Regions from separate parts of the Terribacillus sp. DMT04 genome, predicted to be linked through region 1. Evidence: predicted binding sites of a transcription regulator. Region 1 holds the regulator's gene; each other region holds the start of a gene.
What was found. The regulator LexA, encoded in region 1, represses DNA repair genes until DNA is damaged. The targets are predictions, from matches to a motif close to CGAACATATGTTCG.
Positions count from the first base shown of each region.

Region 1 (3,161 bases):
ATTGAAATTGTTGATTCAGAAGCAAAGGTGATAGGAAAGTCGAGTCCTGCTCGGATTTCTAGCAAAGTTACAGCATTAGCAGCATGCAATCTTTATTAGAAAGGATGCAAAATAATGAACAAAAGGAAGTTTCTTCAGGTACTGGCATTATCCATCATGATGGGGTCACTGCTGCTGTCTGTACTTTTATCATTTTTAACGGAGATACACCCTGATTACATAGATATACTTAAAATAGTTGCTTTGTGTGTTGCGCTGGGTGCGATGATTCTCTCATTTATCGTGAATGACAATTGACTGGTTCAGTAGAGAGGGAACGCAAAAAGCTACTGCGTTCCCTCTGGATTAGCCTCTCGGTGGAAATGGGTCGTTGCCATAAGAGTCGCGTTCTCTTATTTTTCCGTCTTTTCCGTGGATGAAATGCTCTCCTTCTCCTTTCTTCGCGGCTTCTTTCCCGTAACTCATGGCTTCCTTTTGCGTATCAAAATGAGCAGATGCTCTTTTCGCACCTTCTTTTTTCACCTGCCAATTGCCGTTCCCATCAGGTGTAGTATGATAATTCGCCATATTTTCACCTCCACTAGTTGTATACCACCAATGCATCAATTGAATTCCTCTTTTACATGCAGAAATAAATCTCTAAGGACTACCATGATGTATTTATCAACGACATAGCTAAAAGGGCATGAGTTACTTGCTTTATGAAAAATAAGAGCATAGCAAAAGGAGCTTTGGAAAACAGCTTTTGGAAGGTGACGCCAGGAATACTGCTAAGCGCACTCCGCACCGAAATGAAACTAGCGAATAGCAAAGAAGAGGAGCTTGCCTGGTAGGTAAGCTCCTCTTCATTTACACAGCTATTTTATCTTTCTTTAAGATAATAATCATCCGTATTATGCTCATTTTTGCGGTAGCTTCGTGTGTATCCGCATTTACATGTATCAGAAACACTATCAATCTTGTGGCGGCCTCTTATTTTGCAAACTAACTTGTAAATCAGCTTCACGATTCCACCTTCTTTCTAACATTTGGTTATTAAATCATATTCTAATATACCCAAAAAGTGTGTCGAAAATTGCTAGAAAGTATGTAAAATTTATGAAAAAAATCGGCCGAAACCGATTCTACTGAATAGAACGGTATAGGCCGATTACTTTACCGAGAATACTTACATTAGAAAGAATAATAGGATCCATTGTACTGTTCTCCGGCTGCAGGCGGATTTGGTTCTCTTCTTTGAAGAAACGTTTTACAGTTGCTTCATTGTCCTCTGTCATTGCCACAACAATTTCGCCGTTTTGAGCAGTCTGCTGCTGCTTCACAATAACCATGTCGCCATCTAATATGCCTGCTTCAATCATACTTTCTCCAACTACGACTAAGACGAAGATATTATCATCCGGGCCGACGAGATGATTCGGGACCGGCACATACTCTTCAATATTCTCCACTGCTGTAATAGGAATACCAGCAGTGACTTTACCAATTACTGGCGCATAGTTCGGTTCACCGTGAGGAATATCTGTCTGATCCCCGCTCTCAAGCGAGAGAACTTCAATAGCTCTGGGCTTCGTTGGGTCCCGGCGGATAAGTCCTTTTTTCTCCAAGCGGGAAAGATGGCCGTGTACGGTGGAGCTGGATGCCAGCCCGACTGCCTCACCGATTTCTCTAACGGATGGCGGATAGCCTTTATCTAGAACTTGCTCTTTTATGTAAGCTAAAATTGCTTCCTGTCTTTTCGATAGTTTCATCATGTATCGAACACCCCGTGCATATATTTTTATTACATACATTATATCATGATAGATTTCAATATACAAACATCCGTTCGAAAAAACCCCTTGACTAGAACCTGTGTTCGTATATAATGGAATTAACGATAAGAACGCTTGTTCCTAAATATCTATTTTATTTGGAGGAATCTACTATGTTAAAGAAACTATCAAAATCTGATTTGTTCTATTATGTATTATTCGGCTTCACGCTTTTCTTCCTATACTTTACACTTGTGATGAGTGTTTAATTAGCTGAATGAGAGGATACACCAATGAAAGCAGTTATCTATTGCAGAGTTAGTACAGAAAAAGACGAGCAGGCTAGCTCGATTGAACGGCAGCGTGAGGAGCTTATCAGTCTTGCTGCCACATCTAATATTGAGGTCATCGATATCATCGAAGAAAAACAGAGCGGATACGAGATTGAACGGCCCGGTATTTTTAAGATGCTAGATTTATTTACGGCTGGAGAAGCAGATTGCCTTTTAATCCAGGATGAAACACGACTGGGCAGGGGGAATACGAAGATTGCTCTGTTCCACCACCTCCAGAAGCTGGAGGTAATGGTCTATACATTAAATCAGCAAGGCGAATTTCAGCTGTCAGAATCGGATGGTATGGTACTTCGAATCGTAGGAATTGTAGAAGAATACCAGCGGAAGATTCACAATATGAAAATTAAAAGAGGCATGCGGCGCGCCATTGCCGGCGGTTATGATCCGAGTAAGAATCTGAGTAATCAGCAAGCTGCACCTGGCAGAGAACGAATTGAATTCCCGATTGAAGAAGTTGTACGGCTGCGTAACAACAAGCTGACGTTCCATGAAATCAGCTCTGTTCTGCGGGGGATGGGGTTTGCCGTTTCAAAAGCGACCGTACATAGAAGGTACCAGGAGTATGTTTCGCTTGAAACAGACGACACTAGCAGGTAACATAGTTTATGTTAACTTTAATGCTTAAAGGAGCATACACATATGATATCCAAAGACAAATTGGCGCGCATCAATGCGTTAGCACATAAAGCAAAAACAGAAGGTCTCTCTTTAGGGGAACAGAAAGAGCAGAAAGAACTAAGACAAGAATACTTGAAGAATGTTCGCTCTTCTTTTAAGAATCAATTTAAGACAATGACAGTCGTGGACCGTGAAGGCAACGATGTTACACCAGAGAAAGTAAAAAAGCTGCGTGATGAAGAATAAGAAGGAAATGGCTGACATTGTGTACAGCCTTTCCTTCTTTTTTCTATTATAAATCCTTGTTTATTAAGCGATTTCAGTATAGGATGAACAAGAGTACATAATAAGTTAAGTGAAAGGGATGTTCACATGGTTCATACAACAGAATTGCTTTCTATTAATACAATTCGTACGCTATCAATTGATGCAA
Region 1 is NZ_CP077639.1:1,590,793-1,593,953, forward strand. It holds gene KS242_RS08460 (hypothetical protein) at 115-297, shown strand; gene KS242_RS08465 (DUF2188 domain-containing protein) at 346-567, opposite strand; gene lexA (transcriptional repressor LexA) at 1,125-1,754, opposite strand; gene KS242_RS08475 (YneB family resolvase-like protein) at 2,048-2,707, shown strand; gene KS242_RS08480 (DUF896 domain-containing protein) at 2,750-2,974, shown strand; gene tkt (transketolase) at 3,101-3,161, shown strand, end outside.

Region 2 (3,161 bases), 140 kb from region 1:
AAAGGTTCAATTCATACTTAACTGATAGGGATTATTGATTTTGGAGAGGAGAATTTGGTTTGGACTTATTTACAGCTATTAATATTGTTGTTTTATTAGGATTGCTTTTTGTACTCTATTGGATGCAAAAGAAACATGTTTCCTTTTCAAAACGCGTATTGACCGGATTAGGGCTTGGGATAGTATTTGGAGTTGCTCTGCAATTAATCTATCAGCCTGCCTCCGACACGATTACTCAGACAAACGATTGGTTTGGAATTGTGGGAAGCGGATATGTTAAACTTCTGCAAATGATTGTTATGCCGCTTGTCTTCATTTCTATCGTTGCAGCGTTTACGAGATTGAAGAAGTCCGCCAATCTGGGTAAAATCAGCGGGCTGGTAATTGGAACATTGCTTTTAACAACAGCTATTGCAGCTGCTATCGGTGTTGCATCCGCTGTCGGATTTGACCTGAAAGCGATTGATGTTAATACAAGTGCTGCCGAGGAAGCGAGGGGGCAGGAATTAGAAGAGCGTTTAACTGATGTACAGAGTACAACAGTGCCGCAGAAAATATTGGAGTTCCTCCCAACTAATCCATTCCAGGACTTAACTGGAGCTCGGCCAACATCTACAATAGCAGTGGTCATCTTTGCAGCATTTGTTGGGGTCGCTTACTTGGGAGTAAGAAGAAAACATCCTGAACAAGCTGATTTTTTCCAGAAAACGGTGGAGTCCTTGCACAGTATTGTGATGCGTATTGTAACACTCGTATTACGACTTACACCCTACGGGATACTTGCTTTAATGGCCAGAACAGTTGCAGGAAGTGATTTTAATGCCATCGCAACACTAGGTAAGTTTGTTATTGCTTCTTATGTGGCGCTGATTGCCATGTTCCTGGTTCATTTGCTTATTTTGACTGTTATGGGACTTAGTCCAAAACAATATGTGAAAAAAGTTATGCCTGTTCTGGCATTTGCCTTCACTTCACGCACCAGTGCAGGAACGTTACCATTAAATGTTGATGCACAACGGAATAAGCTGGGCGTTCCAGAGTCTATTGCGAACTTCTCTGCTTCGTTTGGTATTACAATTGGGCAGAATGGCTGCGCTGGCATTTATCCAGCTATGCTGGCTGTCATGATTGCACCTTCACAAGGTATTAATCCCTTGTCGCCGTCTTTCCTTTTCACACTCATACTTGTCGTCATGATTAGTTCGTTCGGTGTAGCTGGTGTTGGTGGGGGCGCAACATTTGCTTCTTTAATTGTTCTCTCCACGATGAACTTGCCAGTAGCTTTAGCAGGTGTATTGATATCGATTGAGCCACTTATAGATATGGGCCGTACAGCGGTAAATGTGAGCGGATCCATGGTATCCGGCCTGGTAACAAGCCGTTCTCTAGGAGAATTGGATACAAAAAAATATCGTTCAGATGATGTTTCCTCTGAAAGTACTGCAGTATAAACTGACTTTTTGATATGCCGTTCCCAGCCGGGAGCGGTATTTTTTAATGAAATGAGATATCGATTAGCTGATTAAACGGAATACGAACAGGATACAAACGGTCTGCCGTATCAAGAAGCAGATATTGTTCAGCTGGTTTCAACCCGGTCACAATACCTGAGACTTTATTTACGTTGCTGCCGCTGCTATAACTAATACGTGCTTTTGTTGTTCCTATTTGAATCAGCCGGACTTTTTGTTCCAGCTCTTCCAGTTGCTGTTCATCTAAAAGTGGCGCCTTTTCAATGCCAATTTCACGCCCCATTTGCTGCAGCATCTCTACATGCTCCGGCAGCATTAAGGATGTCCATTTTATTTTTCCTCGATCATGCACCATACATCATTCCTCCTGTTCTCATTATATACGAACGCGTGTTCCTTTTTCAAGTGACAAAGAACATTTGTTCGTATATAATACAAGTAAATAATAAGCAGAAAGCAGGGATCTAAAATGAAACAAAGCGCAGTGGCAAAATTTTTGAAGCAGCAAGTGATAATGATTTATATGGCAAAAGATGGATCGGTAACCAAACGCCGTATACAGATAGATCGTATAACAGAAACATCTGTTACTGGTTATTGTTATTTGCGAAAACAGCAGCGCACATTTCGACTGGATCAGATTCTCGCCATGCAGCCACAAACAACCTCGTGGCGCATTTCTTCTTAACAGCTATAATCACCTCCGCACTTCTTCCTGAATATTGTACTAGGGATATAACCAGATAAAAGGAGAACGTGCGATGACCACCTTGTTTGATATCCACAATTCTGACTATCACGAGCTAACCTTATGGCAGCAAGATATGCTCCAGAGCTTTCATAGCAAACTATCTGATCAAGAAAGTAAGTTTCCTTGTATTCCAGCAACTGCAGGCCATGCGCTTGACCAATTCCGCTATGGCTTTGCTGATGATCCAACAACAGAAGATGCGGCCAAACAATTGGCCGGTTTATTAGAGGCATATGGAAAGAGTGCAAGAGAGTTAGGTTCTTATACTTCCCTGATTGTGTTTTTTGATACAGCAAAACAGCAAGCGCTTCAGTTGGATGTTCCGGCTTATTTCCAAATCTTCTGGGAGCTGCTAAGCAAGGCGACTGCCTATGATACAAATGACTGGCCTGACCAAATTCCTGAAGATCCTAAAGAGATACTTTGGGAGTATTGCTTTGGAGAAGAAAAGTATTTTATGTACTGCGCTACACCGTCTCATATAGTGAAAAAGAGCCGGAACTTTCCGTGTATGATGCTAGCAATCACACCTAGATGGGTGTTGGAGGAGTTTCAATCAAAGCCGAAGCCTGCAGCAGCGATAAAGAATAAAATTCGGCAACGGATACGCGCGTATGATTCCAACGATGTTCATCCTGATTTGAATGCTTACGGTAACAAAGACAATCTGGAATGGAAACAATACTTCCTCCATGATGACAATTCCTCACCTGCACAATGTCCGTTCCACCGAAGAAAGCAGAACTAGCAATTTCCTGGCGGTTCTTCCCATACCACCCTTAAACAAATCATGCTAGAATAATAGCAGGAGGAATTCGTATGAAACTATTGCATACCGCTGATTGGCATTTGGGCAAGATTGTCAACAGCGTACATATGACAGACGATCAAGCGCTAATCTTAGAGCAGATCAAACTAGTCATAGAAAAAGAACAGCC
Region 2 is NZ_CP077639.1:1,733,686-1,736,846, reverse strand. It holds gene KS242_RS09175 (L-cystine transporter) at 60-1,451, shown strand; gene KS242_RS09170 (YolD-like family protein) at 1,495-1,827, opposite strand; gene KS242_RS09165 (WYL domain-containing protein) at 1,942-2,160, shown strand; gene KS242_RS09160 (YqcI/YcgG family protein) at 2,234-2,971, shown strand; gene KS242_RS09155 (exonuclease SbcCD subunit D) at 3,043-3,161, shown strand, end outside.
Region 2: the regulator LexA is predicted to act here: its motif matches at 1,885-1,898, upstream of KS242_RS09165 (WYL domain-containing protein).

Region 3 (3,161 bases), 470 kb from region 1:
CCGAATGCGCCTATTCGTTCCTGTTGCGGACCGGCAATTCCTTTTCCTGCAGGACCTCAATTTGCGCAGCCAGATTATCAAAACCCCTATGGCGTGGAGCCAGCGCGCAATGATTTCTATGAACCATCTCCGGCGCAAGATTTACCGGGCGATGAGCAAGAAGATAAATAATATCAAAAAAGCCCCTTCCATTTTGAAGGGGCTTTGAATTTATAATATACCATGTTCCTCGAAAATGCGGTGCATATCCTGACGGTACTTATCTTCCAAAGCGGATACTTCTGCTTTTGACAGTCCGGCATGCTGAATATGATTCCTAAGTATCAGGGTCGCTTTTTCTTCTGAGAAAATGCTCGCCATGTTCGCCTCGCTCTTCGCTTCCACGTAGTGAAGGTACTTTTGCTGCGCAGTGTTTCTCAAATCTATCCCCGCCTTCATGATTATCTGTCTTTTTCTATACCACATATAATCGTAAGTTAAACCAAAAAAGTGTGGGTCTTTGTGAATTTTTTTTGAAAAAAAGCGGATAGTAACCTGCTTTTAGGTGAAAATAGAGAAAAAGAAACGGAATAGGGGTGGAAGATAATGAGACGTTTACTTGCCATTTGCGGTCTTTTCTTAATTATTTTTCCGAGTTTGACAGCTGAGGCTGCGGATCCGGTTGAAGTAGAGGTCGTTTTAAAGCGGCATTATATTGACGGCAACGAGACCGTCGTCACCCATCTGGAGAAGATTTATGCCATGGAGGATTTCTGGTCGACCTACCATGATTGGCAGTTAGTTACTCAGAAAGAGGGACAAGTTGTCTTAAAACAGGATGTGATGGATATTTCTCCTTCGCTTAAAAAAGATGGCTATTTTGGAATATACAAAGGTAAGTTAACCATTTTTGAGGGACGTCCAATAGATCAGCAAGCTATCCAATCATTTTATCAAATCAATAAAGGAAAACTGGAAAGCCATCAGGCAAAACAACTGGAAGAAGGAATAAGAATTCAATCGAAAGAAGTTTATGAAGAAGTTCTAGAAGCCTTTCGATCCAAAAATGAGTTAAAAGCATTGCCAAGTTAGAAATAAATAACCTAAGTAAAATCCGAGCTATGAAAATTCTTTAAATAGAATTGGCATTAGTTCGGATTGTTTTATATGCATTGCATCTTGTAACTGCCGCCTGCTAAGCGTTCGATTGGTGCTTTGAATGATGCAAAAATGTCCTATCCAATTATGAAGTTATTCGGAAGCAGCATACAACAGTTATTGGTACCTGTCCGGTCCTGTTTTTCGCTTTAAGCCTTATACGAACATACGCTTGTGTGGTAAACTAGTAACAAGTTATTGTAGCAGGTAGGAGAGAAGCAGGATGATAGCGTATATAAAAGGTAATATCACAGGAATTACAGAGGAAGCAGTACTCGTGGAAGCCCACGGTGTCGGTTATGAAATTATCTGTCCGAACCCTTTCCAATTTCAAATGGAAGAAGGCAAGGAGGCGCTTGTTCATACATACCACTATGTACGCGAAGATGCGCAAACGTTGTTCGGATTTAAAAATACAGAAGATAAGTTTTTATTTCAAAAATTGCTTGGTGTATCAGGAATAGGGCCGAAAAACGCGTTGCAAATTCTTGCTGGCGTAAACGTGGAGGAATTTGTGGCAGCCATTGAGCGGGAAGACGATAAGTTCCTGACCAGTTTCCCTGGTGTAGGAAAGAAGACGGCCCGTCAAATGGTGCTCGATTTGAAAGGTAAGCTCGTCTATATGGTCTCACTCACTGCGATTGAAGCATCGGCAGGAACGGAGAGCAATACATCCCAGAAACGTGCTGCACTAGAAGATGCCGAAGACGCCATGCGCGCACTTGGTTATCAGGATCGCGAAATTAAAGCGGTCTTGCCGCAGCTTAAGAAAGAAGACAGCGATAGTGCCGATTATTTAATAAAGAAAGGTTTGGCTTTGTTAAGTCAAAAGAAATAAAGGAGTGCGAAGATGGAAGATCGCATGATTACGAACGAATTGAAGCAAGAAGACGAAGTAATCGAGTTGAGTTTGCGCCCGACTACACTCAAGCAATATATTGGGCAGCATAAGGCAAAAGAAAATTTAGCCATCTTTATTGAAGCTGCCAAGATGCGTGACGAACCGCTGGATCATGTGCTGCTGTATGGGCCGCCAGGTTTAGGTAAAACGACGATGGCATCCATCATTGCGAATGAAATGGGTGTGTCGTTTCGAACGACAAGCGGACCAGCCATTGAGAAGGCAGGAGACCTTGCCGCGATACTCAGCTCACTGGAAGCTGGTGATGTGCTGTTTATTGATGAGATTCACCGGCTGCCGCGTGCGGTTGAGGAAATTCTTTATCCGGCTATGGAAGACTTCTGCCTGGATATTGTCATTGGCACAGGGCCGAGTGCCCGCAGTGTCCGTCTTGATCTTCCGCCATTTACATTGGTTGGGGCAACAACACGTGCAGGCCTTTTATCAGCACCGTTACGAGATCGTTTCGGCGTGTTGAGCAGGCTGGAATTTTATCAAACAGAAGATTTAGCTAGTATTGTGGAGCGGACGGCGGTCATTTTTGATGTGGAAATTGAACCTTCTGCTGCGCTTGAAGTAGCATTACGATCAAGAGGAACACCTCGTATTGCAAATCGACTGCTGAAACGGGTGCGCGATATCTCCCAAGTAAAGGGTGAAGATTATATTACGAAGGAAACAACGCATATAGCTTTAAATAAGCTGCAAGTGGACGCCAAAGGACTTGATCATATTGATCACAAACTGCTGACAACGATTATTGATCATTTCCGCGGCGGGCCGGTCGGACTGGATACAATCAGCGCCACTATCGGAGAAGAATCACAGACGATTGAAGACGTTTATGAGCCGTATTTGCTGCAGATTGGCTTCATACAGCGTACACCGCGCGGGCGAATTGTCACGCCGCTTGCTTATGCCCACTTCGACCGCGAGGTGCCAAAGGCTTGACCGGCATTGGAAAAATCTTTATTCTTATAGGCGTTGTGTGTATTTTAATCGGCCTGGTTATGTCGTTTATCGGCAAACTGCCGGGAGATATCGTTTTTAAGAAAGGGAACACGACAGTTTACTTTCCGATTGTCACGTCGATTGTAATTAGTATTGTACTGTCGCTCATTTT
Region 3 is NZ_CP077639.1:2,057,351-2,060,511, reverse strand. It holds gene KS242_RS10955 (LysM peptidoglycan-binding domain-containing protein) at 1-171, shown strand, start outside; gene KS242_RS10950 (hypothetical protein) at 211-420, opposite strand; gene KS242_RS10945 (BofC C-terminal domain-containing protein) at 586-1,071, shown strand; gene ruvA (Holliday junction branch migration protein RuvA) at 1,361-1,975, shown strand; gene ruvB (Holliday junction branch migration DNA helicase RuvB) at 1,988-2,989, shown strand; gene KS242_RS10930 (DUF2905 domain-containing protein) at 2,986-3,161, shown strand, end outside.
Region 3: the regulator LexA is predicted to act here: its motif matches at 1,299-1,312, upstream of ruvA (Holliday junction branch migration protein RuvA).

Region 4 (3,161 bases), 890 kb from region 1:
AGCTGTTCGGTCTTCTTCTCAAATTCCGGGAATGTCAGCGGACGGTTATCCATTGCTGACGGCAGACGGAAGCCATGGTCCACAAGCACTTTCTTTCTGGCTTGGTCACCATTAAACATTCCCCTGATTTGCGGCAGCGTAACATGAGACTCATCAACTACTACAACGAAATCGTCTGGGAAGAAGTCCAGTAATGTGTACGGCGTTGCTCCCGCTTCACGGAAAGTAAGATGACGGGAATAGTTCTCGATACCAGAACAAAAGCCCATCTCGCGCATCATTTCCAAGTCATAGTTTGTACGCTGTTCTAAGCGCTGTGCTTCGAGCAATTTGCCTTGCTCATTGAATACAGCAAGCTGTTCTTTGAGTTCTTCCTCGATATTGCTAATCGCTTTTTTCAAGTTCTCCTCACGCGTTACGAAGTGGGAAGCCGGGAAGATGGCAACATGTTCGCGGTCGCCGATTATCTCGCCTGTCAGCGCATCTACTTCCCGAATGCGATCGATTTCATCACCAAAGAACTCAAAACGAATGCAATGTTCTTCTTTCGAAGCGGGAATAACCTCGACAGAATCTCCACGTACGCGGAATGTACCACGCTGGAAGTCAATGTCGTTTCTTGCATACTGGATATCAACAAGGTTGCGGAGCAGTTCATCCCGGTCTTTCTCCATCCCGACACGAACAGAAAGAACTTGGCTCTTATATTCCTCCGGGGAACCTAAACCATAGATGCAGGATACACTTGCTACAATCAGCACATCATTCCGCTCGAAAAGAGAAGATGTGGCGGAGTGGCGCAGTTTATCAATCTCATCATTGATGCTGGCATCTTTCTCGATGAATGTATCTGTCTGCGGTACATAAGCTTCCGGCTGGTAGTAGTCATAATAACTTACAAAATACTCTACAGCATTGTTCGGAAAGAATTCTTTAAACTCACTGTACAGCTGTCCTGCTAGTGTTTTGTTATGGGCTATTACAAGTGTCGGACGGTTTATTTCCTTCACCATATTCGAAATCGTGAACGTTTTACCAGTACCTGTCGCTCCAAGCAATGTTTGGTGGCGCTTTTGCTGGTGAATACCATCGACTAAGTGATCAATTGCCCGCGGCTGATCGCCTTGCGGGCTATATTTGGATACTAACTCAAACGTTTCATTTTCCTTCAACGCCAATTTCCTCCGTTCTTCTAATTACTCATATGATAGCATAAAATATATAAAAATACGAACAAACATTCGTTTAAAATTCTGTATACCTGCTAGTATAGATGTTTACCTAATCTCCGAAACATAAACACAGCAGATAGCAAAAAGCCGTCAAAAATGACGGCTTTATCTATTAGTTAGCAGTTTGGTCGTATTGGTTGACCTCAAACAGATCAATCAAATCAACTTTCGGGTTTTTATCCGTGAACCAGCGAAGGGCAAAATCATTCTTGAACAATGCCAAGTATTCCCCTTCACGATCCTGCGCGAGCAAACTGCGCTCGTCGAACAGGCGTTCATCCACTTGCTCAGCTTTCAGCCAGCGCGGGATGCGTTCCCCCATGGATTCCAATACTACTTCTACATTATACTCGTTTTTCATTCGATATTCGAATACTTCGTACTGCAGCTCCCCAACTGCGCCAAGGATGAAGCTGTCATCACGTTTTCCGCGGAACAACTGAATCGCTCCTTCTTGCACAAGCTGCTCAATTCCTTTTCTAAATTGTTTTGCTTTCATCACGTTTTTCGCTGTTACCTTTTTAAATACTTCCGGCGGGAACTGCGGCAGCTCATCGAATTCAAAGTTCGCTTTACCTTCTACCAGTGTATCTCCGATTCGGTAAATGTTCGGATCATATATCCCGATAATATCTCCAGCAAAAGCTTCTTCCACTGTATCACGGGAAGAAGCAACGAATTGCTGTGACTGCGAAAGTTTAATCGGTTTTGTAGAACGTGCAAGCTGGACGCTCATGCCTCGTTCGAACTTCCCTGAGCAAACGCGCAGAAAAGCAATCCGGTCACGGTGGGCCGGGTTCATATTTGCTTGAATCTTGAAAATAAATCCTGAGAATTCTTCTTTATCCGGTGATACAACTCCGTCTGTTGTGCGGCGGCCTCCTGGAGAAGGTGCCATGCTGACAAATGTGTCAAAGAAAGTCTGCACGCCGAATGGCGCTAGGGCGCTGCCAAAGAATACAGGTGTCTGTTCCCCTGCAAGTACACGGTCGAGAGAGAATTGATCGCCAGCTTCTTCTAGTAATTCCAGCTCTCCCTTTGTGTCTTCAAAGGCAGATTGATTAGTCAAATCAGCATAAGCCGGGTCATCCAGTTCGTCATACGGAATATACGTTTCTTCTTCATTCCCGTTAAAGCGGACAAATTGTTCGTTATGACGGTCGAAGATACCTAGGAAACGTTTGCCCATACCTGCTGGCCAGTTCATTGGATATGTCTCGATATCTAGTACTTGTTCAATCTCTTCCAAAAGCTCTAATGGCTCTCGGCCTTCACGGTCCAGTTTATTGATGAAAGTGAAAATTGGAATACCGCGCATACGACAAACTTTAAACAGCTTCAGCGTTTGTGCTTCGATACCCTTTGTAGCATCAATAATCATAACAACACTATCCACTGCTGTTAATGTTCGGTATGTGTCTTCACTGAAATCTTCGTGTCCCGGTGTATCCAGGATATTCACTTGATAATCTTTATACGGGAAGTTCATTACAGACGATGTAACGGAAATTCCACGCTGTTTCTCGATTTCCATCCAGTCGGATGTTGCGAACTTACCAGATTTCTTTCCTTTAACAGTACCCGCCGAACGAATAAGGTTACCAAAGACGAGCAGCTTCTCAGTCAGTGTCGTCTTCCCGGCATCCGGGTGGGATATAATTGCGAAAGTCTTACGTTTTTGTACTTCTTCATTTATTTTCATCGGTTCATTACCTGCCGTTCTGTTAGCATTCGTAGAGCGTGTCTATCAACGTGGGCGTTTTTTATCACACTGCGTTAAACCTTCTTTCCGCTCAAAAATCAGTCTTTCTCTACTATACCTAATATTAGTTGCTTTAGGCAATATCTTCTCTTAGATGGTTTTTTATTGACCCGCACAATGAAAACGCTTTACTATAATACTAATAAGATTTTCAACACAATTCGATT
Region 4 is NZ_CP077639.1:2,478,734-2,481,894, forward strand. It holds gene uvrB (excinuclease ABC subunit UvrB) at 1-1,172, opposite strand, end outside; gene KS242_RS13125 (peptide chain release factor 3) at 1,345-2,934, opposite strand.
Region 4: the regulator LexA is predicted to act here: its motif matches at 1,231-1,244, upstream of uvrB (excinuclease ABC subunit UvrB).